3 regions of the Duganella sp. Root198D2 genome follow, and region 2 is predicted to be linked to each of the others. Evidence: riboswitches for the same ligand, from Rfam matches in the RefSeq annotation. Region 2 holds a riboswitch; each other region holds the start of a gene.
What was found. Region 2 has a riboswitch for cobalamin ahead of ASE26_RS13940 (energy-coupling factor ABC transporter permease). Riboswitches for the same ligand answer to the same signal wherever they lie in the genome.
Positions count from the first base shown of each region.

Region 1: linked by a shared signal. The riboswitch ahead of ASE26_RS09135 (TonB-dependent receptor) and the one ahead of ASE26_RS13940 (energy-coupling factor ABC transporter permease) in region 2 are both predicted to bind cobalamin.
Region 3: linked by a shared signal. The riboswitch ahead of ASE26_RS27855 (cobaltochelatase subunit CobN) and the one ahead of ASE26_RS13940 (energy-coupling factor ABC transporter permease) in region 2 are both predicted to bind cobalamin.

Region 1 is NZ_LMIC01000007.1:29,196-39,300, reverse strand. It holds gene ASE26_RS09140 (thiol:disulfide interchange protein DsbA/DsbL) at 1-258, opposite strand, end outside; gene ASE26_RS09135 (TonB-dependent receptor) at 535-2,460, opposite strand; cobalamin riboswitch at 2,531-2,735, opposite strand; gene ASE26_RS09130 (M1 family metallopeptidase) at 2,783-4,924, shown strand; gene ASE26_RS09125 (hypothetical protein) at 4,921-5,781, shown strand; gene ASE26_RS09120 (class III extradiol ring-cleavage dioxygenase) at 5,801-6,589, shown strand; gene ylqF (ribosome biogenesis GTPase YlqF) at 6,593-7,540, opposite strand; gene ASE26_RS09110 (energy transducer TonB) at 7,578-8,180, opposite strand; gene ASE26_RS09105 (histone deacetylase family protein) at 8,182-9,108, opposite strand; gene ASE26_RS09100 (MoxR family ATPase) at 9,182-10,102, shown strand.
Region 2 is NZ_LMIC01000012.1:302,748-312,852, reverse strand. It holds gene cbiQ (cobalt ECF transporter T component CbiQ) at 1-604, opposite strand, end outside; gene ASE26_RS13945 (energy-coupling factor ABC transporter substrate-binding protein) at 594-947, opposite strand; gene ASE26_RS13940 (energy-coupling factor ABC transporter permease) at 944-1,624, opposite strand; cobalamin riboswitch at 1,749-1,956, opposite strand; gene ASE26_RS13935 (DUF1800 family protein) at 2,127-3,779, shown strand; gene ASE26_RS13930 (DUF1501 domain-containing protein) at 3,790-5,172, shown strand; gene ASE26_RS13925 (MarR family winged helix-turn-helix transcriptional regulator) at 5,241-5,699, shown strand; gene ASE26_RS13920 (agmatine deiminase family protein) at 5,706-6,071, opposite strand; gene ASE26_RS13915 (Ohr family peroxiredoxin) at 6,200-6,655, shown strand; gene ASE26_RS13910 (von Willebrand factor type A domain-containing protein) at 6,738-8,435, shown strand; gene ASE26_RS13905 (glycoside hydrolase family 19 protein) at 8,442-9,851, opposite strand; gene ASE26_RS13900 (chitinase C-terminal domain-containing protein) at 9,867-10,105, opposite strand, start outside.
Region 3 is NZ_LMIC01000050.1:202,893-212,997, forward strand. It holds gene recQ (DNA helicase RecQ) at 1-1,525, opposite strand, end outside; gene ASE26_RS27835 (undecaprenyl-diphosphate phosphatase) at 1,530-2,363, opposite strand; gene ASE26_RS27840 (MFS transporter) at 2,498-3,640, opposite strand; gene ASE26_RS27845 (YkgJ family cysteine cluster protein) at 3,688-3,948, opposite strand; gene ASE26_RS30365 (YkgJ family cysteine cluster protein) at 3,963-4,205, opposite strand; gene ASE26_RS27850 (hypothetical protein) at 4,245-4,550, opposite strand; cobalamin riboswitch at 4,701-4,918, shown strand; gene ASE26_RS27855 (cobaltochelatase subunit CobN) at 4,957-9,432, shown strand; gene ASE26_RS27860 (MotA/TolQ/ExbB proton channel family protein) at 9,429-9,872, shown strand; gene ASE26_RS27865 (hypothetical protein) at 9,869-10,105, shown strand, end outside.

The sequences.
Region 1 (10,105 bases), on a different contig from region 2:
GGCGAAGTGGATGCGGCGGAAGTGGATCTTGTCGGCGTTCTGCTTGACCCAGGCCGACATGCGCGGTTCGAGCGCGAAGCAGTGTGGGCAGGTGTACATGAAGAACTCGACAACCTCGACCTTTTTGCCCTGGGCTTCAGTGCGTACCGGGGTATCGAGGACCTTCCAGTCAACGCCCTCTTTCGGCTCGGCGGCATAGGCGCCGGCAGCGGTGAACATCAGGGCGGCAGAAGCAATCAGCAGTCGCAGCAAGCGCATGGTCATCCTTACAGGTAAATGGTAAACGCCGCGAGATTACCATTTTTTGCGCGCTGTGATCAGCCCCGCGGGCCAAATTGGCGCCGGCGGGGCATTTTTAAGCCTGATTTAAGTGCCTGGTGACCTGCCACGCTCGAATCGAGAACGCTTGCCGCGCGGTTCGACGCGCATGGCCGCGTTGCAAATGCTCGCAATAGCTCGCTATTGCTGCGCTTTGCGCCTTGCCCTGCACGCCGCCCGCACGTCCTTCGCTCCCGATTCTCCCGTTTCAGGCCACTAGAAGTCGTAGCGCGCCGAAACTTTCAGTTGGCGGCCACTGTTCGGGTAGATGCCGCCGCGGCAGCTGAACGCCTGGCTGTAGTGGTCTTTGTCGAACAGGTTCAGCGCGCTCAGCGCCAGCTCCCATTGGCCGAACTTGCGCGCGTAGCGGCCATCGACCACGGTGTAGGCCGGCATGCGGGCATCGCAGCTGTTATCAAAGTCGCTACCGTAACGCTGCTTGCCTACGCGCTGCACGCCGATGTCGGCGCTCTGGCCGTCCGCCGGCAGCCATGCCAGGCGCACGGTCAGGATGTTCTTCGGCACCAGCGCCAGCTCGCGCCCGGCGTTAGGGCCGGAGCGGAATTCGGCTTCCACTTGCTGGAAGTGGCCCTGCACTTGCCATTCCGGCGCGAGGCGGTAGCTGCCATCGAGCTCGAAGCCCTTGCGCTGGGTCGGCGCCAGGTTGGTGTTGACGAAGATGGTCGGGTCGAAATAGATCTCGTTGTCCAGCTTATGGCGGAAGACGCGCGCGTCGAGCTTGGCATCGCCAGCCGCGTAGCCCAGGCCGATCTCGGCGTCGTGCGACACCTGGGTTTCCAGCGGTTTGCCTGGAACCGGGGTGAAGGCATTGTCGTCGACGTTGGCGACGCGGTAGCTCTGGCCAACTTTGGCCCAGGCGGTCAGGCCTGGCGCGGCCAGCATGCTGCCCTGCGCTTCCCAGGCGTTATGCGCCTGTTTCTGGCTGTAGTTGGCGCCGAATGGAACCGAATCGGCGGAATCCTTGTCGAACAGTTCGCGGCGCACGCCGGCGGCCAGGCGGAATTGCTGCGGGCCGGAGAACTTCATTTCGTCGCGCAGGTAGAAAGCCTTGCTGCGCTGTTCGACGTCGGCGGCCGAGAAGAAAGCATGGGTCACGCGGTTCCAGCGGCTGAAGTCGAAGCCTGCCACCAGCTCGTTCAGCAGGCCGTCGAACTGGCCCAGGTGGCGCACGCGCGGCGAGAACTGGGTCTGCTTGCTGTCGTAGGCCGATTTGAAGCCGCTGTAAACGCCTTCCGATTCTTTCTTGCGGTGCGACAGTTCGGCCGCCAGGTCGAAGGCGCCGACCTTGTGCTCCCAGGCGGCGGTGTAACGGTCGCTATCGAGCTTGCCGAAATCATTCGGGGTCAGGGTCTGGCGCGGTTCGAGCAGGAACTGGCCCTCGCTCAGGCCACCGGCAAAGCGCTGGTCCTGGCGCGCGATATCGGCGCGCAGCGAGAAGCGGCCAACGCCGGTGTTGAACTGCACTCCGCCGTTGATGCGCGACTGCTTGAAATCATTGTTGTCGCGGTAGTTGTCGGTGCGCTGGTGGCCGGCCGACAGGTCGAATGCGTAAGAGTCGAAGCCCTGTGCCAGGCTGGCGCGCACTTCGCTGCTGTTGAACTGGCCCGCTTCGGTAAATACGTTACCGCTGCGCTCACCGGCTTGCGGGCGCTTGGTGGTGATGCGGATCACGCCGCCGGTCGCGCCTTCGCCGTACAGCACGCTGGCGCCGCCGCGCATGATGTCGATGCTTTGCACGCGGTCGATCGGGATGGTGGACAGGGTCGCTGCCAGCTGCTCGTTCTCGTTCAGGCGCACGCCGTCCAGCACGATCACGACGTTCTGGTCGCTGAAGGTGCCGAAGCCGCGCAGGTCGAGGCCGAAGTCAGGGCTGCCGGTCAGGCTTTGGCGGCCATACACGCCGCCGATCTTGCGGATCGCCTGGTTGACGTCCGATACGCCGGCGCGGCGGATATCGGCTGCGCTAATGGTGGTGGCGCCGATCGGCAACAGCGATGGGTCGCTGGCGAAGCGGGAACCGGAAATGACAACGGTGTCGGTTTGGGATTGAGCCTGGGCCGGTGCGGCGAAGCATACGGCAACAGCTACGGCAAGCGCGCAGCGCGAGGAGATGATGGTCATGACTGTTTGAATGAGTATTTTCCGCCTGCCTCCCCGCAGTCGGAATCCACAGAAGTCGAGCCCTGTACGGGTGCGCTTCCACCTCCCTGGCCGGTATCCGGGCTGGCAAGACTGACCGTTCCACCTTCCTGCGTGTTCATTGATGCAGTGGTTGTTTGGCGCGGCCTGCCGTCATGACGACGGCGCTTGCGTACCGTTGCGGGGGCAGCACATTGCGTTTCCCGTTTAACTGCCCCCACGAACAGGGGGCGGGCACCAAGGCGGCCACATTATACGCTGCTTAGGCTATAGTGACGCGTTGCCAAATTGTTACGGGAGATCCATGCGTACTTTCATCGCGCTCGCCGCCGTCGCCCTGCTGGCCGGCGCCGCAGCACCGCAAGCCGAGATACCGACTGCGCCGCGCAATGCCGCCGCGGTTTCCGTGCCCAGCGCGCCCAATGCCTGGGGTGGCATGCGCACCGGGCAGGAAGCCACGCTGTCGGAGCGCGTGGTGGATTACAAGATCGAGGCCAGCCTCGACCCGGTCAAGCATACGGTCGAAGGCAGGCAGCGCCTGACCTGGCGCAACCGCAGCAGCGAACCGGTGCGCAGCGTCTACCTGCACCTGTACCTGAACGCCTTCCAGAATCCGGGCAGCACCTATTTCACCGAGCAGCGCAAGAGCGGCAACAGCTTCCGCTCCGGCGTCGATACCAAGGACGGCGAATGGGGCTATATCGACTTGCGCAGCGTGCAGCAGAACGGCGCCAGCGTGCCGTGGAAATTCGTGCAGCCCGATGGCGGCCCCGTTACCGACCGCACCGTGGTGCGCATGGACCTGCCGCAAGCAGTCGCGCCGGGCGCCAGCACCACGCTCGATATCGGCTTCTTCGACCAGTTGCCGCGCGTGGTATCGCGCACCGGCTACTTCGGCACTTTCCACCTGGTCGGGCAGTGGTTCCCCAAGATCGCCGTGCTGGAATTGCCCGGTGAACGCGGTGCCACGGCGCCGCGCTGGAACGCCCACGAATTCCACGCCGAATCCGAGTTCTACGCCGACTTCGGCAACTACGACGTCAAGCTGACCGTACCCAAAGGCTATACCGTGGGCGCTACCGGCGAACTGCAAGGCCAGCCTGTCGAAAAAGAAGGCAAGCTGACCCACCACTTCGTGCAAGGCGACGTGCACGATTTCGCCTGGACCGCCGACAGCCGCAGCGCCAAGCCGCTGACCGACACCTGGATTGGCGCCGGCAGCCCGCCGGTGAAGATCACCGTGCTGTTTCCGCCGGAATATGCATCGAACGCAGCGCCCGCGCTGAAAGCCACCAGGGATTCGCTCGATTACTTCTCGAAGACGCTCGGCCCCTACCCTTACAGGACGGTGACCGTGGTGATCCCGCCGTACAACGCGCGCGAAGCGGCCGGCATGGAATACCCGACCTTCTTCACCGCCGATGCTTACAAGGACGTCACCCCGGGCACGCTCAGCGCCTTCGAACTGGATTTCGTCACCATCCACGAATTCGGCCATGGCTACTTCTACGGCATCCTCGCCAGCAACGAGTTCGAAGAGCCGATGCTGGACGAGGGGTTGAACCAGTACTGGAACACGCGCATGCTGTCCGACCTGCGCCGCACGGTCGATGCCACCACGCCCCTGCTCGGCAAGCTCGGTTTTGCGCCGCGCTTCAACGTCTGGGACGTAGAGCGCGCCATGACCCCGCGCGAAGAACCGTCCGACCCGCTGGGCGCCAGCGCCTTCCATCGCCTGCAGGGCGTCGGCCCGGTGTATTCCCGCACTGCGACCACCATGCACGATCTCGAAGCGCAACTGGGCAGGGACGTCATCGAGCGCGCTTTCAAGGAATACTACCGCCGCTGGAAATTCCGCCATCCGAGCCTGGCCGATTTCCGCGAGGTCTTGAGCGAAGTAAGCGGCAACCGCAGGCTGGTGGAGCAGGTATTTGCGCAGCAGGTGTACAGCGTGAACCGGGTTGACGACCGCATCTCCAAATTCACCAGCGCTGAAGTGCTGCCGCTGCCAGGAGTGCATGTCGAGAACGGCAAGCACGTCGAATTGACAGAGGAGGAAGTTGAGAAACGGATCGGCAAGCAGCGCAAGGGTTGGAAGGAGCAATACCCGGATGCCAAGGAAAACCAGGGCCCCTATCCCTACCACACGATCGTGACGGTACGCCGCCGCGGCGCCGACGTACTGCAAACCCTGGTCGTCACGTTCGCCGACGGCACCACGGAAATCGTGCTGTGGGACGGCGCAGAGCGCTGGCGAACCTTCGAATGGACCAGGCCGTCCAAGGCCGTGTCGGCGGAACTCGACCCGGGCCGCCAGCACTACCTCGACGCCAACAAGCTCGATGACAGCCGCACGCTCAAGTCCGATGGCCGCGCCGCGCGCCGCTGGAGCTTCGACTTCGCCGCTATCGTCCAGACCCTGCTCTCCTTCATTGCGACCTTATGAAACTGACCGCCAACCTGAAAAACGCAAGCCGCGCCGCCCTGCAATGGCGGCTGCTGGCGACCTGGATCGTGGCCGCGCTGCTGCCTACCCTGCTGCTCGCGGCGCCGATGTGGAGTTCCCTGTCCGGCATCCTCGACCAGTCGGTGCACGCGCCGGAACTGGCCAAATCGCTCGACGTGCTAAGCCTGGCCGACATCATGGCTGAACTCAAACGCAATAGCCTGTCGCTGCAGGCCGGCGGGATCGCCGCGCTGGTGCTGACGCTGCTGCTCTCGCCGCTCCTGACCGGGGTCATCGTCACTGCGGGCCGGGCGCCGGAAACGGCGACTTTCCGCCAGCTGTTCGCAGGCGGCGTGGGCGAGTACCCGCGCATGTTCCGCACGCTGCTGTGGGCCGTCATTCCGCTTGGACTGGCGCTGGCCATCGGCGCTGCAGTGGCCGACAGCGCGCAGGACTTTGCCGAGAAGGCAAGCCTTGAATCGGATGCCGACAGGTGGGTGCTGTTCGCCAATGTGCTCGGCGTCCTGCTGCTCGCCCTGGCCAACCTGACGCTCGATGCCGGGCGCGCCCAGTTGGCCATCGACCGCCGCCGCACGTCTGCGGTCAAGGCCTGGTGGTCGGGCCTCAAGCTGCTGCTGCGCCGCCCAGGCGCCATGCTGGGCAGCTATGCCTTGCTGACCGTGGCGGGCCTGCTGCTCGCGGGCCTGTTCGTGCTGGCGCGCTTCAACCTGGCAGGCAGCAACGGCTTGCTGCTGCTGGCCGGCTTCCTGCTGGCGCAGCTGGTGGTGCTGGCGATGGCGTGGATGCGTGCAGCGCGGCTGCTTGCGCTGATGACGCTGTCTGCAACGAATCGCTGACCGGAGTATATTGGTGGGCATGACAACCTTGCCCACCTTCTTCCTGTCCCACGGCGGCGGCCCATGGCCCTGGCTGCGCGACCAGTTCGGCAACGCCTACGACCAGCTGGACGCGTCGCTGCGCGACCTGCCGCGCCAGGCCGGCGGCAAGCCGAAAGGTCTGCTGGTTGTTACCGCGCATTGGGAAGGACGCCACTTCCTGGTGTCGTCATCGGCCAAGCCGTCGATGATCTACGACTACGGCGGTTTTCCGCCGCATACCTACCAGATCCAGTACCCCGCGCCGGGTTCGCCGGCACTGGCTGCGCGCGTGATCGAGCTGCTTGGCGAGCGTGCCCGGCTTGACGCGGAGCGCGGCTTCGACCACGGCACGTTCAGCGCCATGTACCCCGCCTTCCCGCAAGCGGACGTGCCGATCGTGCAGCTCTCGCTGCGCCATGGTCTCGATCCGGCCGAGCACCTGGCTGTCGGGCGCCTGCTGCGGCCCCTGCGCGATGAAGGCATCCTGGTCGTCGGCAGCGGCCTGAGTTACCACAACCTGCGCGCCTTCAACGCCGCCGGCGCCGAGGCCTCACGCGTATTCGACGCCTGGCTGCGCGAAACCATGGCGGCGGCGCCGGCCGAACGCACGGCGCGCTTGCTGGAGTGGGAGCGTGCTCCGGCAGCGCGGATGGCGCATCCGCGCGAGGAACATTTGCTGCCTTTGATGGTGGTGGTGGGTGCGGCCGAGGATGCGGCCGCCGAGGTGGTGTATCACGAAGACCGCTTCATGGGGGCGCTGGCGGTCAGCAGCTTCAAGCTCGGCTAAGGATCAAGCGCCGCGCTTGCCCTTCATGCGCTCGGCTTCCTTCTCTGCTGCCTTGCGCTCCGCCTCCTCCGCCTTGACGCGCTCCGCCTCGACATGGATTGCCAGCGCTTCAGCGCGGGAAGCCGGCGTTTCCAGCGAAATCCGGCCCAGCGCACCGCTGCGGTAATCCAGCAGCAGCATGTGCGAGGCTTTCTCGAAGTCCCAGTCGCCGCCCCTCAGGCGATAGCTGCGCAGCTGCGCCACGCGCTCGATCAGGGCCACGCCATCCATGGCCGAGACATCGGCCTTGTAGCGCGCCTTCAGCAGTTCCGGATAGCGCTTCAGCAGTTCTTCCGCCAGCCATACCGCCACTTCTTCCTCGATCAGCGCATTGGCGCCGATCGCGTGCGAAGCCGCCAGCGCCAGGCCGTCGGAGGGCATTTCGATCTTCGGCCACAGCAGGCCCGGCGTATCGATCAGCACCGTCTCCAGGTCCAGGTAGATCTTCTGCTGCTGCTTGGTCACTGCCGGCTCGTCGCCCACTTTCGCCACGCGGCGCTTGAGCAGCGCGTTCATCAGGGTCGACTTCCCGACGTTGGGAATCCCCATGATCATCATGCGCAGCGGCTTGATCGCTTCGTTGCGGTGCGGCGCCAGCTTGCGCGCCTTGGCAATCACCTTGGCCACGTCGGACGGCTTCTTGGTCGTCATGGCGTAGGCGGTGACGGTCTTGTCCTGCTCGAAATGGCGGATCCAGGCCGCGGTGGCGTCGGGGTCGGCCAGGTCGATCTTGTTCAGGATCTTCAGGCAGGGACGCTGGCGGAACTTGCGCAGCTCCTCCACCAGCGGATTGCAGCTGGCCGCAGGCAGGCGCGCGTCAACCACTTCGATGACGACATCGACGTCGGCCATCTGTTCCGCCGCCTTTTTCTTGGCGGCGTTCATATGCCCGGGGAACCATTGGATAGACATGCTCTTGCCTTACGAATCGAATGAACAATCCGCCATTTTACCTCAAGACCACCCTGCCGAACGAGGTGTCGGTCCGGGCGCCGCTGGCCTTGGGCGAGATGCCGAAACGACAAGTTTGCAGCCAGCTTACCGCATCGCGCACCACCGCGGCATCGAAATGCGCCGCCTCCGGCACGATACGCCGGGCCTTGCCCTCGGCGTCGACCAGGAACCGCAGCTTGATGGAGGCGCGGCCATCGGGCCGCTGGTCGAGGTTATCGTAGCGCAGGAAGCGCTGCGACGGGCCGCAGCTGCCGGGCAGCAGCATGGGCCGCAGCGGCGCCGGGCCTTCCAGCGTCCAGGCGTACTGCAGCGGGAAAACCGTGTCCTCGCGTGCCGCGGCCAGGCCCGGTTTGAAGCGGCAGCGCGCCAGGCCGGCCAGCGCCGCCTGGTCCAGGATGCCCCAGCCGCTGCCCTGCCTCACCTGCGCATTGCGCACGGCGCCGTCGGCGCCAAGCTGGAATTGCAGCGTGGTCGTGCCCTCGACTTCATAGCGCACGGCTTCGCGCGGCCACTCAGGCAGGGTGCAGCTGGCCGGCGTGGCCAGCGATTCATAGGGAAAGGCGCTGGCAGCGGCCAGCGCAAGCAACAGCGACAGCATCTCAGATCTCGGCCAGGGCCTTTACATGGGCGACCACGCTGCGGCCCAGGGCCGACAGGTTGTAGCCGCCTTCCAGGCAGCTCACGATGCGGCCATGCGCATGCTGGCGCGCGACCTCCATCACCTGCTGCGTCATCCACGCGTAATCGGCTTCCACCAGGCCCATGCCGCCCAGGTCGTCCTCGCGGTGGGCATCGAAACCGGCCGAGATGAAGATCATCTGCGGCTTGAAGGCATGCAGCGCAGGCAGCCACTTCTCCTGCACCAGCGCGCGCACCGTGTCGCCCTTGGATCCAGCCGGCACCGGCACGTTGACGCGGTTGGGCGTCTCCGGCAGCACTTCGCAATAGGGATAGAAGGGATGCTGGAAAAAGCTCACCATCAGCGCGCGCGGCTCGTCGAGCAGCGCTTCCTCGGTGCCGTTGCCATGGTGGACGTCGAAGTCCACCACCGCTACGCGCTCCAGGCCGCGCACCTCGAGCGCATGCTTGACGGCGATCGCCACATTATTGAACAGGCAGAAGCCCATCGGCTCGGTCGGTCGCGCATGGTGGCCCGGCGGGCGCACGGCGCAGAAGGCATTATCGATTTCACCGTCGATCACGGCATCGGTTGCGGCCACCGCGGCGCCGGCCGCGCGGCGCGCGGCTTGCCAGCTATGGGCATTGAGCGAAGTGTCGCCGTCGATCGGGTAGTACTGGCCAGCCGAAGGCAGGTGATCGCGCACGATGGCGATGGCGTTGGCGCTATGGTTGCGCGCAATCGAAGTCTCATCCGCCAGCGGTGCGTCGCGGTGCTGCAGCAGGTCGTCGATGTGGGCATTGATCAACTGGTCGGCAATGGCTTGCAGGCGCGCCGGACATTCGGGATGCCAGTCGCCCATTTCGTGGCGCTGGCAGTCGGGATGGCTGTAAATTGCTGTGCTCATGAATCGCGTTCTCGCATAGAATGCGAGTAATCTACCATGCGGCGCCAGCTCCACCAAACCACGTACCAAAACCATGTATACCAAATTACACGCCGTAGCGCGCCAGGTCGGACAGGTCATCGTCGGCAAGGAGCTGCAAATACGGCAGTCGCTGACCTGCCTGCTGGCTGGCGGCCACCTGTTGCTGGAGGACTTGCCGGGCGTCGGCAAGACCACGCTGTCGCACGCCCTGGCGCTGTCGCTGGGCCTGCAGTTCAACCGTATCCAGTTCACCAGCGACCTGCTGCCGGCCGACGTGGCCGGCGTTTCGATCTATGAACGCGAGCTGAATGCCTTCAGCTTCCATCCCGGCCCGATCTTCACGCAAGTGCTGCTGGCCGACGAAATCAACCGCGCCACGCCGAAGACCCAATCCGGCCTGCTGGAAGCGATGGAGGAACGCCAGGTCTCGGCCGATGGCGTCACCCGCCCGCTGCCCGAACCGTTCTTCGTGATCGCGACGCAGAACCCGACCCACCAGGTCGGCACCTTCCCGCTGCCGGAATCGCAGCTCGACCGCTTCCTGATGTGCATCTCGCTCGGCTACCCCGACGCTGCCGCCGAACGCGCGCTGCTGATGGGCGAAGACCGGCGCCAGATGCTCAAGCACCTGGCGCCGTCCATGACGCCGGCCGAATTGTTCGCCGCCCAGCAGGCGCTGCGCCAGATCCACGCCGCGCCGGCCCTGATCGATTATGTGCAGGCGCTGGCGCAGGCTTCGCGCCAGAACGGTTTCTTTGCCGAAGGCCTGAGCCCGCGCGCCGCGCTGGCCCTGCTGCAGGCGGCGCGCGCCTGGGCTGCGCTGGAAGGCCGCGACCACGTCATGCCGGAAGACGTGCAGGCCGTGCTGGTGCCGGTCTGCGCCCACCGTTTGCGGCCGCTCAAGTCTTCGCACGGCACCGCGCTGGCCAGCCGCGACCTGGTGCTGCAACTGCAGAAATCGGTAGCGGTATAAGCC
Region 2 (10,105 bases):
CTGCCATCTGCATTGCCGAAGCGCGTTGCCACACCTGCACCGCCATTTGCCCGGCCAGCAGGCCCATTGAGCGCCATTGCTGGCGCAAACCGCGATGCCCGAGACGCGCGGCTTGCGCAGTACTGGCTTCGTCCCATGCCTGGCGCAGGACGAACAGCATGCGGTAGCACACTGCCATCAGGTCCAGCAGCAGCTCCGGTACGCGCAGGCGGCGCAGCAATGACAGCAGGTGTGGCAGCGGCGTCGTCAACACCAGGCCGAGCACCGCTGCCATCGTGGCGAATGAACGCAGCGCGATGTGCGCGACAGTTGGCAGCAGTTCCGGCGCCCATCGCCAGCCACCGCCGCCGGCCGGCGTGACCAGCATCGTCAGGCAGGACAGCAACACGAATCCGAGCGGCGCTGCCGCTACGGCAAAATAGCTGCGCATTGGTACGCGCGCCCCGGCCAGCGTAGCGAGCATCGACAGCAGCGCGACCACGCCCAGCGTGCCCGGGCTGCGAGCAAGCCACGCGGCTGCGATTCCCGCCAGCGCAAATACGCCCTTGGCAGCCGGGGAAACACCCCGCCAGCGGCAGGCATAGGCAGTGGCGTCAATCCGCATGGGTACCCTGTCCCGGTTCTGGCGCCGGCCGCACGCGCTTTTGCTCCCGCTCGCGTGCCATCGACATCCCGAGCCAGAAGCCGATCACGCCGGCGCCGGCCGCAGCCTGTAGCGCGAAGAGCAGCGACGCGATCTCGCCGCTAGGCGGCTCGAACAGCGGCACGAACCACGGCTTGTAGTTCGGTGCTATGGTGACGATTGCCTGCTGCGCGCGCGCATCAGCGCCACCGAATGCTGCTGGTGGCTCAGTGCCCGGCTCCGCAGGCGGCACGACAGCAAACCACAGCGGCAGAACGGTCAGCAGGACGATGGCGACCCAGGTCAAAGCAGTGCGTGCCTTCATGCAGCTTTCCCTTTCACCAGCGCCATCACCGGCAGCATGCGTAATTCATGCGCATTGAAGCGTGCCATCGCATTCACCACCAGCACGCTCAGCAAGCCCTCGCTGATGGCGATTGGCAGCTGCGTCAGCGCGAAAATACCGGCAAATTTAGCGAAGGATGCGCCAATGCCGCCGATCGGGTCAGGGAAGGCCCAGGCCAATTGCGCAGAGGTGGTCAGATAGGTCGCCAGGTCGCCGATGAAGGCCGCCATGAAAACCGCCACGCTGCGCGACAGGCCCAGTGCTGCCACTAAGCGAAACACGCCATAGGAAACGAAGGGACCGACGATTGCCATGGAAAACACATTGGCGCCAAGCGTGGTCACGCCGCCGTGCGCCAGCAGCAAGGCCTGGAACAGCAGCACGACGAAGCCGACCGGCACCATCGCCGCGGGACCAAACAGCAGCGCGCCCAGCCCGACCCCGGTAGGATGCGAACAGCTTCCGGTCACCGAGGGCAGCTTCAATGCCGACAGCAGGAAGGCAAAGGCCGCCGCAACGCCCAGCAGCATGCGCTGCCCGGGATGCGCATGCAAGCCGCGCGCCATGCTGCGCAGGCCCCAGGCCAGGAAAGGAATGGATACGGCTGCCCAGCCCAGCGCGTGCGCAGGCGGCAGGAAACCTTCCATGATGTGCATTCGAGTCCTCCCGTCGAATGGTCAATGGGAGCACCATCAGGGGAGAGTAAGAGGACGGTCGACAGGGGCCGGGCGGACAAGGCGCAGGAAGCCGGTCGACAGCGGCTTCCCTTCACCCCGGAGAATAGTGCTGGTTGTATCGGGCCGGTATTCTGGCTCGCCTTCATCCTTCCCCGGGCCTTCCCGCGCAATGCGCAGTGGCGTATTTCCGAAGTCGTCAGGCTTACAGCAGCGGGGGCTGCACCGGAATGGCCGCACTTGGCAGCGTCACCGGTTTCCCGTTTAACGCGCAACCCGAGCAGGAAGCGCGCACCCAATTGCCGAATAGTACATTAAAGAACTCAGGCGTGGCAAACGCTGCGGGATCAAACTTTCATTAAAAAAGTCACGCATGACTATCGTGCGCAGGGTTGAATTAAACAGACAATCGCCGCGCACAATAGGTTTAGCCCAGCAATTTCTGGCTATACTGCACCCTCAAGGAAATTTCCGAGGGGCAACAATGGACGACACAATCGAATATAAAGAGGGCTTGCCAAAGCTCCCCGCGACGCTGGCTGCGGCAACCCTGCTGACTGCCTGCGGTGGCGGCGGCAGCGCAAGCGACGGCAGTGGCGGCGGCGGCACCACTTCCCCTGTGCCACCTACCGCAGTCGAATCGATTGGCAATCCCCAGGCTGCACGCTTCCTCGCGCAGGCGTCAATGGGTGCAACCCGTGAACAAATGACGCGGCTGCAGGCCGTCGGCTACAGCAAGTGGCTGGACGAGCAAATGGCGATGCCGGCTTCGCAATCGCGCTGGGACTGGCTGATGGCGAAAGGCTTCAACGCCATCGACAACAAGAACAACCAGGCCGGCATCGATGCCGCGCTCTGGGTCAAGCTGCTCACCTCGCCCGATACCCTGCGCCAGCGCGTCACGCTGGCCCTGTCCGAAATTGTCGTCGCTTCGCTGGACGGCTTTACCGGTTCCTGGCGCGCTTTCACCGGCGCCGCCTACATGGATATCCTGGAAGCCAACGCTTTCGGCAACTACCGCACCCTGCTGCAGCAGGTCACCCTGTCGAGCTCGATGGGCGAGTACCTGACCTATCGCGGCAATGCCAAGGCCAATCCGAAAACCGGCTCCATGCCGGATGAGAATTACGCGCGCGAGATCCTGCAGCTGTTCACCATCGGCCTGCTGAAACTCAACCCGGACGGCACGGCGACCGAGCAGGAAACCTATACCCAAGCCGACATTTCCGGCCTGGCCCGTGTGTTCACCGGATGGGACTTGGACCTGGCCGGCGGCACCAGCGATACGCCGGACTTCCGCAAGCGCCCGATGGTCCAGACCGGAACCAAGTACGAACCCGGCGAGAAGACCTTCCTCGGCACCACGATCGCCAGCGGCGTCGACGCCGCAACGGCCCTGAACAAGGCGCTCGACACGATTTTCGCGCACCCGAACGTGGCGCCCTTCGTCTCGAAGCAACTGATCCAGCGCCTGGTCACCAGCAACCCTGCGCCGGCCTATGTGGCGCGCGTGGCAGCCGTCTTCGAAAACAATGGCGCCGGCATCAAAGGCGACCTGAAAGCGGTGGTCAAGGCGATCCTGCTGGACCAGGAAGCACGCTCCGCATCCAACCTGGGCTCCGCCAGCTTTGGCAAGGTGCGCGAACCTGTGCTGCGCTTCACCGCCTGGGCGCGCGCCTACAACGTCACCTCGCCAAGCGATGCCTGGGCTATCGGCAACACCAGCGAGCCCTCGTCCCGCCTGGGCCAAAGCCCGCTACGCTCGCCGAGCGTGTTCAACTTCTTCCGTCCCGGCTACGTGCCGCCGGCGCTGGGCGTGGTCGCACCGGAATTCCAGATCGTGAACGAAACGAGTGTGGTCGGCTACGCCAACTACATGCAAACCGCCATCAGCAAAGGCATTGGCGACGTCAAGGCCGACTATGCGACCCTGCTGCCGCTGGCCGACAACGTACCGGCCCTGGTCGACGAGATCAACCTGTTGCTGGCCGCCGGCCAGTTGAGTACCGATACCGTCACCCTGATCCGCAACGCTGTCGCCAGCATGGCGACCGGCACCGACGCCGCGCGCGCCAACCGCGTGTACGCGGCGCTCACGCTGGTAATGGCATCCCCTGAATTCATCGTGCAGAAATAAAGGCCACACCATGACTAATCAAGCTTCGCGCCGCGCCTTCCTCAAGCGCGCATCGGCACTCGGCGTGGCAGGCGTGGCGGCGCCTTGGGCAATCAACCTGATGTCGATCGCCGAGGCGGCGGCAGCCACTGCCGGCGACTACAAGGCGCTGGTTTGCGTCTTCCTGTACGGCGGCAATGACTACGCAAATACTGTAGTCCCCTACGACAGCACCAGCTACGCCCTGTACCAGCAACTGCGCCCGACCATCGCCTATGCGCGCGACGCACTGACGGCGACCGCATTGGCGCCATCGGTACCGGTGCTGGATTCGACCGGCGCCGCCCGCGAGTTTGCTCTCGCTCCTGCGCTGGCGCCGCTGGTCCCGATCTTCAACGCGGGCGCCCTGGGCGTCATGCTGAACGTCGGCCCGCTGATCCAGCCGACCACGAAAGCGCAATACCAGGCCAGGTCCGTGCCGCTGCCACCCAAGCTGTTCTCGCACAACGACCAGCAATCGATCTGGCAATCGTCCGCTCCGGAAGGATCGCGTTCGGGTTGGGGCGGTCGCCTGGGCGACCTGTTCGAGGCGGGCAATGGCAATGCCACCTTCACCTGCGTCAACGTGTCCGGCAACGCGGTCTATATGGCGGGCAAGACCGCGGTGCAGTACCAGGTATCGGCCAACGGCTCAATGCAGTTCAACGGCTTGAAGTCGCCGCTGTTCGGCTCCTCTACCGCCACCGAAGCCCTGCGCACCTTGATTACCCAGCCGCGCACCCACGCGCTGGAAAACGAATACAACCGCGTTGCACGCCGTTCGGTGGACGCCAACGCTGCGCTCACTTCGGCGCTGGTGACTGCGCCCGCGCTGCAGACGGTATTCCCGGCATCGAACTCACTGGGCGACCAGTTGAAAATGGTCGCGCGCATGATCTCCGCCAATGGCAGCCTGGGAGCCAAGCGCCAGGTGTTCTTCGTTTCGATGGGCGGTTTCGACACCCACGACAACCTGGCCACCGTCCATCCAGGCCTGATGGCCAAGCTGGGCGACGCCATGGCCGCCTTCTACCAGGCGACTGTGGAGCTGGGCGTAGCAGACAAGGTGACCACCTTCACCGCCTCCGACTTCGGCCGCACCCTGGTGGCCAATAACGACGGTTCCGACCACGGCTGGGGCAGCATGCACTTCATGATGGGCGGCGCGGTCAAGGGCAAGCGCTTCTACGGCACCGCACCGGTGGTCGCCAACAATGGCGCCGACGACGTTGGCCAGGGCCGCCTGCTGCCAGGCACTTCGGTCGACCAGTACGCGGCCACCATGGGCAAATGGCTGGGTGCCAGCGACGGCGACCTGCTGTCGCTGCTGCCGAACCTGTCCAACTACACCACCCGCGATCTCGGCTTCCTGTAATGCCGCTGGTCCGATTTAATCGGATCACATGGTAAAGTAGTGGCGTTGAACCAACGCCACTACCTACCATGAGCAACGCAAAGCCCGCGCCGGACCCGAAAGACCTGAAGCTTGCGGATTTCCTGTGCTTCGCCATCTATTCGGCCAACCTCACCTTCGGCAAGGCCTACAAGCCCATCCTGGATGAGCTGGGCCTGACCTATACCCAGTACATCACCGTCATCGCGCTGTACGAGGAAGGCGGCCAGATGGTGAGCGAACTGGGTGAAAAGCTGTTCCTTGAATCGAACACGCTGACGCCCATCCTGAAAAAACTGGAAGCCATGGGTTACGTCACGCGCCAGCGCAGCGCCGCCGATGAACGCCAGGTACTTGTCAGCCTGACCGATGAGGGGCGCGCACTGCGCGAGCGCGCCTTCGGCGCAAACCTGCGCAATGCTTGCGGTTTGACGGGCAACGAATTCGCTGAAACGCGCGCCGCCGTGCTCAAGCTGCGCAACAACCTGGCCAAGTCCCTGGCCAAATAGCCCGCCTTACAGTCGCGGCATCTGCTTTGTCAGGCAGTGGATGCCGCCGCCCCCGGCTGCGATCGGATCAATATCCAGCTGCACAACGTCGCGCCCCGGATAGAGCTTGGTGAGCAGCTCGCGGCAGTAGCCGTCGGCTTCCGCATCGCCGAATTGCGGTGCGATCACCGCGCCATTAATCGGCAGGTAGTTGATGTAGCCCGCAGCAAAATCCGGATTGCCTTCCGTAAAGCGGTTGCTGCGCGGGTTGGCCGGCGGCGGCAGAACATGGATTTCCAGTTTGCGGCCATCGGCGTCGGTGGCGTTCTTCAGGATGTCCAGGTGCTTGCGTGTGACCGCATAGTCTGTCCCGCCGCCATCGATTCCGCTCAAGTGAAATAAATATCGTGTCCGATGTAATCGAATCCGCTTGACATCGAAATACGTGCAGCTATACTCCTGTTAATCGAATGCGACTGCATCGTATGCGATTTAAAAAACCGACCATTATGGAGCAACACATGAGCAAGATCACCAAAGTCCTCGCCACTGGCAAAACCACCACCACCCCAGTCGATTCCGCAATCTTTTCCGGCAATCCTGAAGGTCTCCTGGATATCCACCTGACTACGCCGGGTAATCCTGCCGGACGCGTGATCGATATTCAGGCGACCCAGCCGCATCCGCTCGCCGAACAGCTGTTTGCCGGCGCATGGTCGGCTTGCTACTCGGGTGCAGTCGGCCTGGCCGCCAAGGAAAAGAAAGTCGTCCTGCCGGCTGATACCCATGTCGAAGTCGAGGTGGACCTTGGCCAGGGTACAGGTGGCTACTACCTGCAGGCGCGCCTGACCGTGTTCGCACCGGGCGCCGACCACGCAGCCGTCACCGAGGTAGCGCATTTCGCCGATGTGATCTGCCCATACTCGAAAGCTGTGCGCGGCAATATCGACGTTGTGATCAATGTGGTCACTGCATAAGGGATACAAGATGTAACCTTCGTTGCAACGGACGTGCCTCTGGATCATCTTAGCAAGACAATAATTCCAGAGGATGTCCGCCATGAAAAAGAACATAGGATTTGCCCCGGTCGCGGCGGTCGGCATACTCACGCTTGCCGCTTGCAGCACCCTCGCGCCTGTCCAGATCCAGAATTCAGAGCCGGTTGCAGCACCGGCCGCCCCGGTCCGCGCGGTCGCACCCGTCGCGCCGGCGCAAGCCGCCGAGCGGCGTGCCACGGTAATGCCAGCCCCGGTGTTGGCTTACTCGGCCGGCAAGCCAGCGCCGATGCCGCACTTCGCGCCCCTGCCTGAATCCGCAGACAAATTCCCCGACAAGGACGGCAACAAGTCCGCCCTGGTGAGCGAGCAGCCTGTTTCAACCTTCAGCGTGGACGTGGACACCGCCTCCTACGCCTTCGTGCGCCGTCTGTTGTCCGATGGCCGCATGCCGCCGCAGCAAGCCGTGCGCGTGGAGGAAATGGTCAACTATTTCCCTTACAACTACGCCACCCCGGCCAACGCCAGCCAGCCCTTCGCCGTGACGACCGAGGTGATGCCGAGCCCTTGGCAGCAAGGCAACCAGCTTGTCCACATCGCGCTCAAAGGCTATGACATCAAGACCGCGGCCCGCCCGCGCGCCAACGTCGTGCTGCTGGTGGACATTTCCGGCTCGATGGGTCCGCGCGACCGCCTGCCGCTGCTGCAACAAGGTTTCCGCCTGTTTGCCGAGCAGTTGCGCGATGATGATATGGTCTCCATCGTCACCTACGCCAACGGCACCGCCGTCGCACTCGAGCCTACCAGCGGCAAGGACAAGCAGAAGATCATCGACGTGATCAACAACCTGCACGCTGCGGGCGGCACCGCCGGTGGCGACGGCTTGCAGCGCGCCTATGCCCAGGCCGAGCGCAACTTCGACCCGAAAGCGGCGAACCGCGTGATCCTGGCTACCGACGGCGACTTCAATATCGGAATCACCGATCCCAAGCAGCTCGAGAACTTCATCGTCGACAAACGCAAGTCCGGCGTCTACCTGTCGGTATTTGGTGTCGGCATGGGCAACCTGAACGATGCCCTGATCCAGCGCCTGACCCAGTCCGGCAACGGCAACGCCGCCTACATCGACACCCTGCTGGAAGCCCGCAAGGCGCTGTCGCAGGAATTGGGTTCGACCATGTTCCCGATTGCGAACGACGTGAAGGTGCAGGTTGAATTCAACCCGGCGCAGGTCGCCGCCTACCGCCTGGTCGGCTACGAAACCCGGATGCTGAACCGCCAGGATTTCAAGGACGACAAAGTCGACGCGGGCGATATGGGGGCAGGCCACACTGTGACCGCCATCTACGAAATCACGCCGGCCGCCAACGCGGGCAAGCTGGTCGACCCGCTGCGTTATGAGCAGCCGGGCAAAAAGAAAGCCGACGCACCGGGCAAAAGCGATGAGTTGTGCTATGTGAAAGTACGCTACAAGCTGCCAGGCCAGTCGGCCAGCAAACAGGTCGATCACGCCGTGCGTGCCGACAGCGTTCGCCGCTCGCTCGACGCAGCGCCGGACGACCAGCGCTTTGCCGTTGCGGTTGCAGCTTTCGGGCAGCGCCTGCGCGGTGAGCAGCAGGTGGCAGACTTCAGCTATGGCGATATTGCCAAGCTGGCGGAAGGCGCACGCGGCGCCGATCGTGACGGTTATCGCGCTGAATTCGTGAAAATGGTACGAATGGCGGAGTCCCTTGGCACGGTCGGCGCAACTGCGCAGCGATGATGCAGCTTACTTGAGCGTGACGTTCCAGTTGCGCTCAACGCACTTCACGTAATTGCCGGCGATGAGCGCGTTGTACGGCGTCTGGTAGTTCACAAGCTGGCACTGGTAATCGCCGCCGCTGTTCCAGTTCTTCTCCCAATAGATGTTGTAGGCAGCAGAACTGGAAGGGCCGAAGCGCTGCATCGTGGCGCACGACAACTGTTCGCCCGTCACATTCCAGCCCAGATCCGCCGCGAACTGCTTGTAATAATCGATGCGGTTCTGCGCCGCCGGCTTTTCGCTGCCGGTGCCGCATTCAGCATTGATGATCATGATCGTAGTGGCGAAGTTGTTCCCCGCCCCAGCGGCAGTGTCGCTGGCGTTGGGAACCCAGCTGCCGTCGATCACATGCAGCATCGATGGCTTGGGCGGTTGCGGGTAGACGAAGAAGAACGTCGCCGATGCCAGATTCAGCCAGGTCGATGCCACCTGGTCCGGATTCTTCAGCAGCACCGACTGGTCGCCGTTGAACATCACCTGCGAGAATGGCCCGTAGTTGTAGTTATACGAGAGCTGCTTGGCGCCGCGCCCGAAGTACTTCTTGTAGCTGCCGTCGGCGTTTTTGCCGCAAGTCCAGACCGTGTTGAATACCGGGTCTGCACATTCGGTGTTATAGCCGCAGCCCGGTCCGTCTTCGTTGCAACCCAACTCGCGCAAGTACTTCAAGCCCTGCCGCCATTGCGGCAACGGCAGGCTCGCGTTGTGTTCGCCGGTTTCCTGCGCAAAGTGGGCGAACATGGTGGCCAGCGAGTGGCGGCAGATGTTGTCCGCATTGCGGCCGTCGGTGTAGTCGCCGCAGACGGCAGGGAATTTCGCTACCGCCTGCAGGAAGCGCCGATACTCATAGCTCGCCTCGCGCAGGGAGAAGTAGTAATCCCATTTCGCTGACGACAGCAGGCGTTCGACCCGCTTCACGTTGGCCGGGTTGCTTGCCGCGCCGGGCGCCACGGCTTCCACCGCCGCGTTGTCGAGGGTCCTTATCGACGCCTTGATGCTGCGGAAGAAGTCATTGCTGGTCAGCGCCTGTTCGCGCGCTTCGGCCTGCGCCTTGGTTGGGACTCCGCCGGGTTGCGTCGGCGGATCGCCCGGGTCGGTGGGCGGATCGGCCGCATCACCGATGTACTTCCACGGTCCCCAGGTATCGGCTTGGCTTGGCGCATTTCCCTGCGTCCACCATTTCGCCTCGTATTGCTTGCTTTGGTAGATGGCGCACATGCCGGCGGTGTACACCTGGCTCGCGCTCCACGCCGGGCACGATGCCGTGGCGCCGGCCACGACGCCCTGCGCCAGCGTGCGCGGAGGCGCTGTGCTTTCCGTGCCGCCGCCACCGCAGGCGGACAGCAGCAGTGCAAGTAAGGCATAAGTGAGGGTTTTCATGTCAGTTCTCCTCGCTTATTGGAGCGCCACCGGCAGGTCCGGATACTCTTCGCTCAGCGCATAGCGCACGCCGTTCACCGTGATCGTATAGGCGGAAGGCCCGCTGATCGGCAAGGTGTAGTTCAGCGTCAGCGAAACCGAGGCACCCGGCGCCAGCGACTGCCATGCCGGGATCGTAAATTTGGCGCGGTTGAAGTTGGCCTTGAAGCCGCCGATATTATTCGGCCCGGTGTAGCCGGCCTTGATGACGGTCA
Region 3 (10,105 bases), on a different contig from region 2:
GCAGCTGCACTTTCTGGCCGCCTTTCAGCACCGGGCGCGCGGCGTCAGTCAGCTTGAGCGAGCTGAATTGTTCGTGGTCGACGGTCACCAGGCCCAGTGCAATGACCTGGCGCAGGATGGCGCGCCATTCCTGCTCGCTGCGGTCGGCGCCGATGCCGAACACGGACAGCTTGTCGTGGTGCCAGGTCTGGATGCGTTCCGATTCGGCGCCGCGCAGCACGTCGATCACGTGGCCGGCAGCGAAGCGCTGGTCGCAGCGGTAGATTGCCGACAGCAGTTTCTGCACCGGCACCGTGCCGTCGAAGGATACCGGCGGAATCAGGCAGGTATCGCAATTGCCGCAAGGCGTGGCGGGTTCGCCGAAGTATTCCAGCAGGCGCATGCGGCGGCAGCTCAGGGTCTCGCACAGGCCCAGCATGGAATCGAGCTTGGTCGACAGCACGCGCTTGAAATTTTCGTCGGCCTCGGACTCGTCGATCATGCGCCGCTGCAGCACCACGTCCTGTAGGCCGTAGGACATCCAGGCGCTGGCCGGCATGCCGTCGCGGCCGGCGCGCCCGGTCTCCTGGTAGTAGCCCTCGATCGATTTAGGCAGGTCGAGGTGGCAGACGAAACGCACGTCCGGCTTGTCGATGCCCATGCCGAAGGCGATGGTGGCGACCATCACGATATTTTCCTCGCGCAGGAAGCGTGCCTGGTTGTCGGCCCGCTTCGCATGCTCCATACCGGCGTGGTAGGCCATGGCGCGCACGCCATGCTCGTTCAGGAATTCCGCGGTCTCTTCCACCTTCTTGCGCGACAGGCAGTACACGATGCCGCAATCGCCCGCATGCTCGGCGGTGATGAAGTCCAGCAGCTGTTTGCGGCCATTGGTCTTCTCAACGATCTGGTAGCGGATGTTCGGGCGGTCGAACGAAGAGACGAATTGCGCGGCATCGTTCAGCGCCAGGCGGTGGATGATCTCGGCGCGGGTCTGATGGTCGGCGGTTGCCGTCAGCGCAATGCGCGGTACGTTCGGGAACTGCTCGTGCAGCACCGACAGCTTGATGTATTCCGGGCGGAAGTCGTGGCCCCATTGCGACACGCAGTGCGCTTCGTCGATGGCGAACAGTGCAATCTGCGAATCCTGCAGCAGGTCGAAGCAGCGCTGCGTCAGCAGGCGCTCGGGCGCCACGTACAGCAGGTCGATCTGGTTGGTGCGCACCAGGCGCTCGATGCGCGCCGCTTCTTCATAGGTTTGCGTGGAATTCAGGAAGGCGGCGCGCACGCCGACTTCGGCCAGGGCGTCGACCTGGTCCTGCATCAAAGCGATCAGCGGCGACACCACCACGCCCACGCCGTTGCGCAGCATGGCCGGGATCTGGTAGCACAGCGACTTGCCGCCGCCGGTCGGCATCAGCACCAGTGCATCGCCGCCATTGCCCACATGTTCGACAATCTCCCCCTGCTGGCCGCGGAAGGCTGGGTAGCCGAATACGGTCTGCAGCAAGTGTAGTGCGCGCTGGCTGGTGTCCTGGTCTTGCATTCTTTTATTCTGCCCAGCTGATCATGCCGGAGTAGGCGGTGGCGATCACCACGATGCCGAACACGATGCGGTACCAGGCGAAAACGGTGAAGGTGTGGGTGCTGATGTAGCGCAGCAGCCAGCGGATGCAGGCGAAGGCCGATACGAAGGCGACCACCGCGCCGATGCTGAACAGCGGCAAATCGGCAGCGCTCAGCAGCGCGCGATCCTTCCACAGCGAGTAGAAGGTGGCGGCCAGCAGGGTCGGGATCGCGAGGAAGAACGAGAACTCGGTCGCCACCTTGCGCGACAGGCCGAACATCATGCCGCCAATGATGGTGGCGCCGGAGCGGCTGGTGCCGGGAATCAGGGCGAAGACCTGGGCGAAGCCGACTTTCAGCGCATCGAGCAAGGTCATATCGTCCACCGACTGCACGCGCACGGCAACCGGATTGTTCCTGGCGCGGCGTTCGACCCACAGGATGATCAGGCCGCCGATGATAAAGGCCAGCGCTACCGGCTCCGGCGCGAACAGCACGGCCTTGATCTTCTTTTCGAACAGGAAGCCCAGTGCGGCGGCCGGAATGAAGGCCACCGCCACGTTGAGCGCAAAGCGGCGCGCGCGTGCTTCGCGCAACATGCCGGACAGGACTTCGCAGATCTTCTTGTGGTACTCCCAGATTACCGCCACCATGGCGCCGCCCTGGATGGCAATCTCGAACACTTTGGCTTTCTCGCCCGTGAAATTCAACAAACTACCCGCCAGCACCAGGTGGCCGGTGGAGGAAATCGGCAGGAATTCGGTAAATCCTTCGACCAGACCCATGATCAGAGCCTTCAGCGCGAGAACGATATCCATTGTGATTTTGCTAAATGTGTCGGTGGGGAACGCGGGCGGGATGCTGCGCGGGCACGAAGCTTACCATGAGCGCGGCCGACCAATGCACATCAGTCAAGAGTAGCGCCGTTGCCGGGGCCCTGGTTTGCGCTGCGTCAGGAGTGCACCCGCACCAGGCGGCTGCCGGCGGCTACCAGCAACAGTGCCCCGCCGAGGGCGGCAAAGGCCAGGTCCAGGCTGGACAGGTGGGCCACGAAGCCGATCATGGCCGGACCGGCCAGGATGCCGGCATAGCCGATGGTGGTAATGGCGGCAATCGCCAGGCTGGCCGGCATGGCGTTCTGGTTGCCGGCGGCGGTGAACAGGATGGGCACGATGTTGGAGGCGCCCAGGCCGATCAGCACGAATCCGGCCAGCGCCACGGCCGGCGTGGGCGAGGCCACTGCCGTGAAGAAGCCGGCTGCGGCGCACAGGCCGCCCGCCAGCAGCACGCGGCGTCCGCCGAAGCGGCCCACCACACGGTCGCCGGTCAGGCGGCCCACGGTCATGGCGACGGCGAAGGCGGCGTAGCCGAGACCGGCGCGGCCTTCTTCCAGCCCGCGTTCGGCGCTCAGGAACACGGCGCTCCAGTCCAGCATGGCGCCTTCGGCCAGGAAGACGATGAAGCACAGCGCGCCAATGAAGATCACCGCGCCGTGCGGCATGACAAAGCTTGGGGTGCCGTCGTCGCGCGCTTCCGGTTCGCGCAGCAGGTCGGCGCCGGCGCGCCACAGCAGCAGTACGATCAGCGCCACGATGGCCAGGCAGGCGACCAGCGGGCCGCTGCCCAGCCACAGCAGCAGCGCCATGCCGCCGGCGCCGGCGAAACCGCCCAGGCTGAACATGCCATGGAAGCCGGACATCAGGGCGCCGCCGCTGGCCTTTTCGACAATCACGGCCTGCACGTTCATCGCCACGTCCATGGTGCCCAGCGAGGCGCCGAAGACGAACAGCACCAGCCCAAGCAGGACCGGCGTCGGCGCCAGTGCCAGGCCGGGCAGGGCCAGGCAGACCGCCAGCGCCGACCACAGCACCACCTTGCGGCAGCCAAAGCGCGCCGCCAGCGCGCCGGTCAGCGGCATCGCCAGCAGTGAACCCAGGCCAAGGCAGAGCAGCAGCAGGCCGAGCGGGCCTTCCGCCAGTTGCAGGCGTTCCTTGGCATAGGGCACCAGCGGCGCCCAAGCGGACATGGCAAGGCCCGCGGTCAGGAAGGCGAGGCGGGTGGACAGGCGATGGCGGTGGTCGATGGCTTGATTCATAGCTGAACATTCTAGCTGGGAATCGTTTCCACTGCCCGCTGGCGTGTTCAGGGCGCTGTGGCCAGCTCGAGCGTGGTGAGCCAGTGCATGGCTTGCTCGCGCGTCTCGCCGCACATTTCAGCCGATGGCTGCAGGCCGCCGCAGAATGCCGGGCGTTCGGGTCGGCCGAAAATCCTGCAGAGATTATCGTCGCCCAGCTGCACGCAGCGCACCCCGGCCGGCTTGCCGTTCGGCATACCGGGAATCGGCGAGGTGATCGAAGGCGCAGTGCAGCAGGCGCCACAGGCTGGGCGGCATTGGAAACTCATGATGGGGCGATATTCTACAGCTTCGGCCAACCCAGCCAGCGCATGGCCTGCTCGCGCGACGCACCGCACACCGCTTCATCGGCTCTGAACTCGACGCACACGCGGGGGCGTTCGGGCAAGCCGTACAGCTTGCAGCGCCGTTGTGAATCGAGCTGGATGCAGGGCACGCCCGCCGGTTTGCCTTCAGGCATGCCGGGAATCGGGCTGGAGATTGCGGGCGCCGTACAACAGGCACCGCATTGTGGACGGCACGGGATCGGGGTGCGGTTCACAGCCGTGTTGGCGGCTTTGCCTTGCTAGTGGATAACGTGGTGCGTGCGGCTGCCGAAGGCTTTCAGGGCGTCGGACAGCGACACTTCAATCTGGCCCAGGTGGGCATCTGCCAGCACCCAGGGTTCGCCGTCAGCGGCATGGCGTTTGGCCACTTCGCGTTCGACCATGGCCGCCATGCGCTCGTGCAGCACTTGCTGGTAGCGCGGCGAATCCGGGTCCCCAGCCTGGGCACGGGCATACATATCCGCCCCTTCCCAGAGTTCCTGGATGCGCTCATCCGCAAGTCCGGAGGCGGCTGCCAGGACTTGTAATGTTGTCTTGTTATGCATTTTTACTCTCCCAGACACGTTCTTTGACGCGTACTTAGCAGTAAATACCTAATTCTCTCGAATTACCAATGATTTTGAAGTAGTGGATCCATATAACAACAGTCGTTGCTTTTCTAGCTAGATTGCCGCTGGAATCCACTCTGCTAGAATGGCGCACGTTATGTGATTGGTGCCTTCTTGCAAGCCTGCAGGGAGGTGAAACGGGAAGCCGGTGCCGCGCGGGATTGCCATCTTGCGCCAGTCCGGCGCAGCCCCCGCTGCTGTAAGCCGGACGAAGCTGACCAACGCCACTGTGCACCGCACGGGAAGGCCAGGCCAGGGGAGGATGAAGGCGAGCCAGAAGACCGGCCAGTCACTTTGATTGTGCAAAGCCCGGGGTGTGGTTTTGCGTGCTCGGAATCCTGTCGTGCCTACCACTACCTTTGTCCGGACCATTGCGGTCCTGCTATGTGCGTTCGCTTGCGCGCGTGCCAATGCCGCCGTGCTGTTTGCCATCGTCACCGAGCGCGCCGCGCCCATCGCCATCGAGGCCGCCCATCGCCACCTGGCCGATCATCCGCAGGACCGCATCGTGCTGCGCACTCCTGCGCAGTGGATGGCGGCGGACGACAAGCAAGCCGCCCAGTGGCTGGCGCAGGCCGACAGCATCCTGGCGGTATCGCTGTTCGGCGACCCGGCGCGCAGGCTGAAGGAAGCCTTGCCGCGCCATGCCCGCCCGCAGGCGACGGTGCTGGCCATGAACGGCGAAGCCACGCTTAGCCTGCTGTCGCGCGGGCGGCAGGGCAGCCTGCAAGGCTTTTCGCCGGAAACGCTGCGCCAGCTGTCGGCCGAGCAGCCGCCGCAGGCGGCGCTGCAGGAGGCCAGGGCGCGTCCGGCTGCGGGCCAGTGGCTGGCTGCGCGCCAGGTGTGGCAGGCCGGGGGGCGCGACAACACGGCGGCCCTGTTCGCTCACCTGCTCGAGCCGTCGCACGCCCTGGCGCAGCCGCAGCCGGAACCGACGCTGCGCCTGCGTGTCGGCCAGCGCGAGCTGCATGACGCGGCAGCGTGGGGCAGGGCGGCGCAGCTGGGCCTGCAGGCGCGGCCCACGGTAGTGGTGCTGGACCTGTCGAATATGGACGGCACGGTGCCCGACGCCGTGTGCCGCCAGGTCGAGCGCACTGGCCAGCAATGCGTGCAGGTGCTGCCGCGCTGGGGCGGTGCATCGCGCGAAGCGCTGGAGCGTTTGCCGGAACTGATCGCACCGGCCGTGCCGGCCGCCATGGTGGTGCTGCAGGACTTTGTAGTGGGCGCCGCCGAAGGACGCGAGGCCGTCAGCGAAGCATTCAAGAAGCTCGACATTCCGCTGTTCAAGGCGATCCGCCTGTCCGACCGCACGCCCATGCAATGGCGCCTGTCGCCGGACGGCTTGCCGCCGGACTCGGTGCAGTATCGCGTGGCGCTGCCGGAGCTGCAGGGCATCGGCCAGCCGATCGTGATGGCCGCCCTTGGCGAGCCGCAGCGCGACAAGCTGACCGGCATCGAGAACCGCCCGCCGGTGGTGCTGGCGGCGGAAGCCGAGCGCCTGGCCGCGCGCATCGATCGCTGGCTGGCGCTGCGCGCCAAATCCAACCGCGACAAGCGCGTGGCCCTGGTCTACTACAACCATCCGCCGGGCCGGCAGAATATCGGCGCCGACAACCTCGACGTGCCGGCTTCGCTGTTCGACATGCTGCATGCCATGAAGGACGCCGGCTACACCGTGGGCGAATTGCCCGCCACGCCGGAAGCGCTGCTCGACCGCATCATGGCGCACGGCGTCAACCTGCCGGAAGACCGCGGCGCCTTGCGCGAACTGGCGGGCACCGTGAACAGCGTCAGCGCCGCCGATTATGCGAAGTGGTTCGGCACGCTGTCGCCGCGCGTACAAGGCGAGATGACCAGCGGTTTGCTGGGCCGCCTGCATGCCGACGTGCTGGAAGCGGAAGCCGCGGGCGAATGGGTGCTGGGGCGCAAGCAGGCGGAAGTCGTGATCAAGGAACTGCAGCACCTGGTGGAGGGAGCCGATCATCCTCAGCGCGAGAAAGCGATCCGCGACCTCGCTGAGCTGGCCGATGGCTATGCCGCCTGCCTGCAAGCGAAGGCTGCGCGGCGCTGCTCCGCGCTGGAGCCGCTGCGCCGCCGCGTGTCGTCTTACGGTATCGAAGGCTTGAAGGGCTGGGGAGCTGCGCCCGGCAAGATCATGGTCGAAAGCGGCAAGCTGCTGGTGCCGGGCATGGTGTTCGGCAATGTATTCATCGGCCCGCAGCCGCCGCGCGGCTGGGAAGTCGAGGAAGAACTGCTGCATGCGAACACCAGCGTGCCGCCGCCGCACCAGTACCTGGCCTTTTACCACTGGCTGCGCGACCGCTTCAAGGCCGATGCGCTGGTGCATATCGGGCGCCATTCCACCTATGAATTCCTGCCGGGGAAGGCGGTCGGCTTGTCGGTCGACGACTTTCCCAGCCTGATCGCGGGCGACCTGCCGGGCATCTATCCCTACATCGTGGACGGCGTCGGCGAAGGTACGCAAGCCAAGCGGCGCGGCCTGGCGGTGATGGTCGACCACCTGACGCCGCCGCTGGCATCGACGCCGCTGTACGACGAGCTGCTGTCGCTGCGCCAGGTGGTCGAGAGCTACGAGGCAGCCAGCTCCGAGACGTTGAAGGCGAAGGCCGCGCAACTGATGCGCGAACGGGTGGTGGCCCTCAACCTGAAAGCGGAACTGGAAGCTTCGATGGCCGATGTGCTGGCCGTGCGCGGCATCGGCTTCGATGCGGCCGACGACGATTTGCTGGCGCACGAAGTTGGCCACTACCTGACCAAGCTGCAGGAGAAGTTCATGCCGCACGGCCTGCACATCTTCGGCCGGCCGTGGAAGCAGGAGTCCATTGACCTGATGCTGGAATCGATGAAAAAGGGCGGCATCGACGATCCCGAAGTGGCGCGCAAGCTGGCCGCCTCGCCGTTGAATGAAATGCGCTCGCTGCTGGCTGGGCTGGACGGGCGCTTCATCGAACCGGGCAAGGGCAACGACCCGCTGCGCTCGCCGGAAGCGCTGCCGACCGGCCGCAATTTCCATGCCGTCGACGGCGATATCCTGCCGACCAAAATCGGCTACCAGATGGGCTCCAGCCTGGCCGCCAAGGCTGCCGCGCGCGAGCGCTCCGGCGCCGGCAGCGAAGGCATCCTGCTGTGGGCCTCCGATGCGGTGCGCGACGAAGGCGTGATGGTGGCGTTCGCGCTGGCCATGATGGGCGCCGAGCCGGTATGGAATGCGCGCGGCATCGTTAATGACGTGCGGCTGGTGCCGGGCGCGGTGCGGCGCGATGCGCTGGTGACCACCTCAGGCCTGTTTCGCGACCTGTACCCGAACCTGATTCGCCTGATCGACCGTGCCGGCCGCCTGTCGCTGGCCGCTTCCGCCGCCGGCCTTGCCGAGCAGGAGCCGGCGCTGCGCGAAGCGCTCGAAGCTGCGCTGGCGCCGCTTGCCAGCGGTGCCGGCGCCGGTAGCGGCAGTACCGGCGCCAGTGCCGCCTGGGGACGCGAGCCTGCCACCAGCAACCGCGTTGCACGCGAATGGCTGGTGCGCGTGCGGGCCTTGCAGGCGGGCGGCATGCCGCCCGCCGAAGCCGGCCGCGCCGCGGCGCAGCGCATCTTCGGCGATGCCCCCGGTGCCTACGGCGCCGGCGTCAACCGCCTGACCGAACGCTCGGGCGCCTGGCGCGAACGCGACGAGATCGGCAAGGCCTACCGCAACCGCATGGGCCACGCTTACGGCCTGGATGCCAGCGGCGAATCGAGCCACGCCGCTTTCGACGCCGCGCTGGACGGCATCACGCGCACCTATCACGGCCGCGCCAGCAACCTGTACGGCCTGCTCGATAACAACGACGCCTTCGATTACCTGGGCGGCCTGTCGCTGGCCGTCGAAAGCCGCACCGGCCGCGTGCCGGAAGCGCTGATCCTGCAGCATGCGCAGCCGGGGCGTGCCGACGTGGAGCCGCTTGCCTCGGCCATGCTGGGCGAATTGCGCGGCCGCTTCCTGAATCCGGCCTGGATCAAGCCTTTAATGGGGCATGGTTATGCCGGCGCCCGTACCATGGGGCAGGAGTTCCTGGAAAACCTGTGGGGATGGCAGGTGACACGCCCCGACCTGGTGAAGGACTGGGCCTGGGATGAGGTGAAGTCGGTCTACTTCGACGACGCGCATAAACTCGGCCTGCCGCAATTCCTCGGCCAGCGCCACAACGCGCACGCCAAGGCGCATATGCTGGCGATCTTCATGGTGGCGGCGGAAAAGGGCTACTGGAAAACCGATGACGCCACCATCAGGCAGATGGGCGGCGAGCTGGCGCGGCTGGTGGCCAGCAACGGGTTGCCAGGCAGCGGCCATACCGCACCCGACCATCCGATGTGGCAATGGCTCTCGCCCCAGCTCGATGCAGCTGACGCGCAGGCACTGGCTGCCACCCTCGCCAAAGCTCGCGGCGACGCGCCAGCCGCCGATGCATACGCGGCACCCGAGGCAAGCGCCGTCCCCGCGTTCGCCGCCGCAGTCCAGGCGGATGCCAGGGCGCCCGCCGCAAATGCCGCCGCGACTACAGCCGCCAGGCAAGAGCGCCGCACCGCGCACGACGCGACCGAGTCCGGCGCCGTCGCGGCAGCGGATGGCAGTGCCGCCCAAACCCAGGCCCAGGCCCACGTCTACGAGCTGCGCGACCTGGCCGGGCAGCCGCCAAGCCCCGCCGAACGCGCGATGAAGCTGCTCGCCCTGCTGGCCGCGGCCGGCGCCGGCATCGCGCTGTTCGCCATCGGCGCCCTGCGCGGTACCCAAATACCCATTTACAAAGGAGCACACCAATGATCGACAACCAAACCTACGCCTGGCTGCACGACGGCGTCAGCTTCCTCCTCGCCCCAGCCCTGCTGGCCCTACTGGCCGCCTGCGCGGTGGCGGCGGTTGAAGCAGGCATCGCCGCCGGCGAACGTTTCAGCGGCTTGAAGAAACTTCGCGAGGCCGGCAACGCCGCCCACATCCAGGCCTTGGCCCGCCACCGCCTGGAGCGCGCCGACCTGCTGGCCCGCATTCCGCCGATGCTTGGTCTGATGGCCACCATCATCCCGCTTGGCCCTGGCCTGGCCGCCCTCGGCCAAGGCAATCCGGCCCAGCTGGCCAGCGCCGTGACAGTCGCCTTCGACGCCACGGTGCTTGGCCTGGTGGCCGGTATCGCCGGACTGGTGATCGGCAAACTGCGCCGCCGCTGGTACGAAGAAACCCTGGACGCGATGGAGCACGCAGCATGAGGGACCAGGCCCAAGCCCCTGGCAACGCTGCCGTCCCGGCCCGCAAGCGGCTGCGCCTGTACCGCCACCTCGACTCCCGCTTCGACGACAGCGACGAAGACCCGCGCGCCAGCCTGGTCAACCTGGTTGACGTCATGCTGGTCTTCGCCTGCGGCCTGATCGCCGCCATCGCCGGCAGCCAGGGAGCGCTCCAGCACAAGCCGGTGGAAAAGGGCCGCCAGATCGAACGCCCG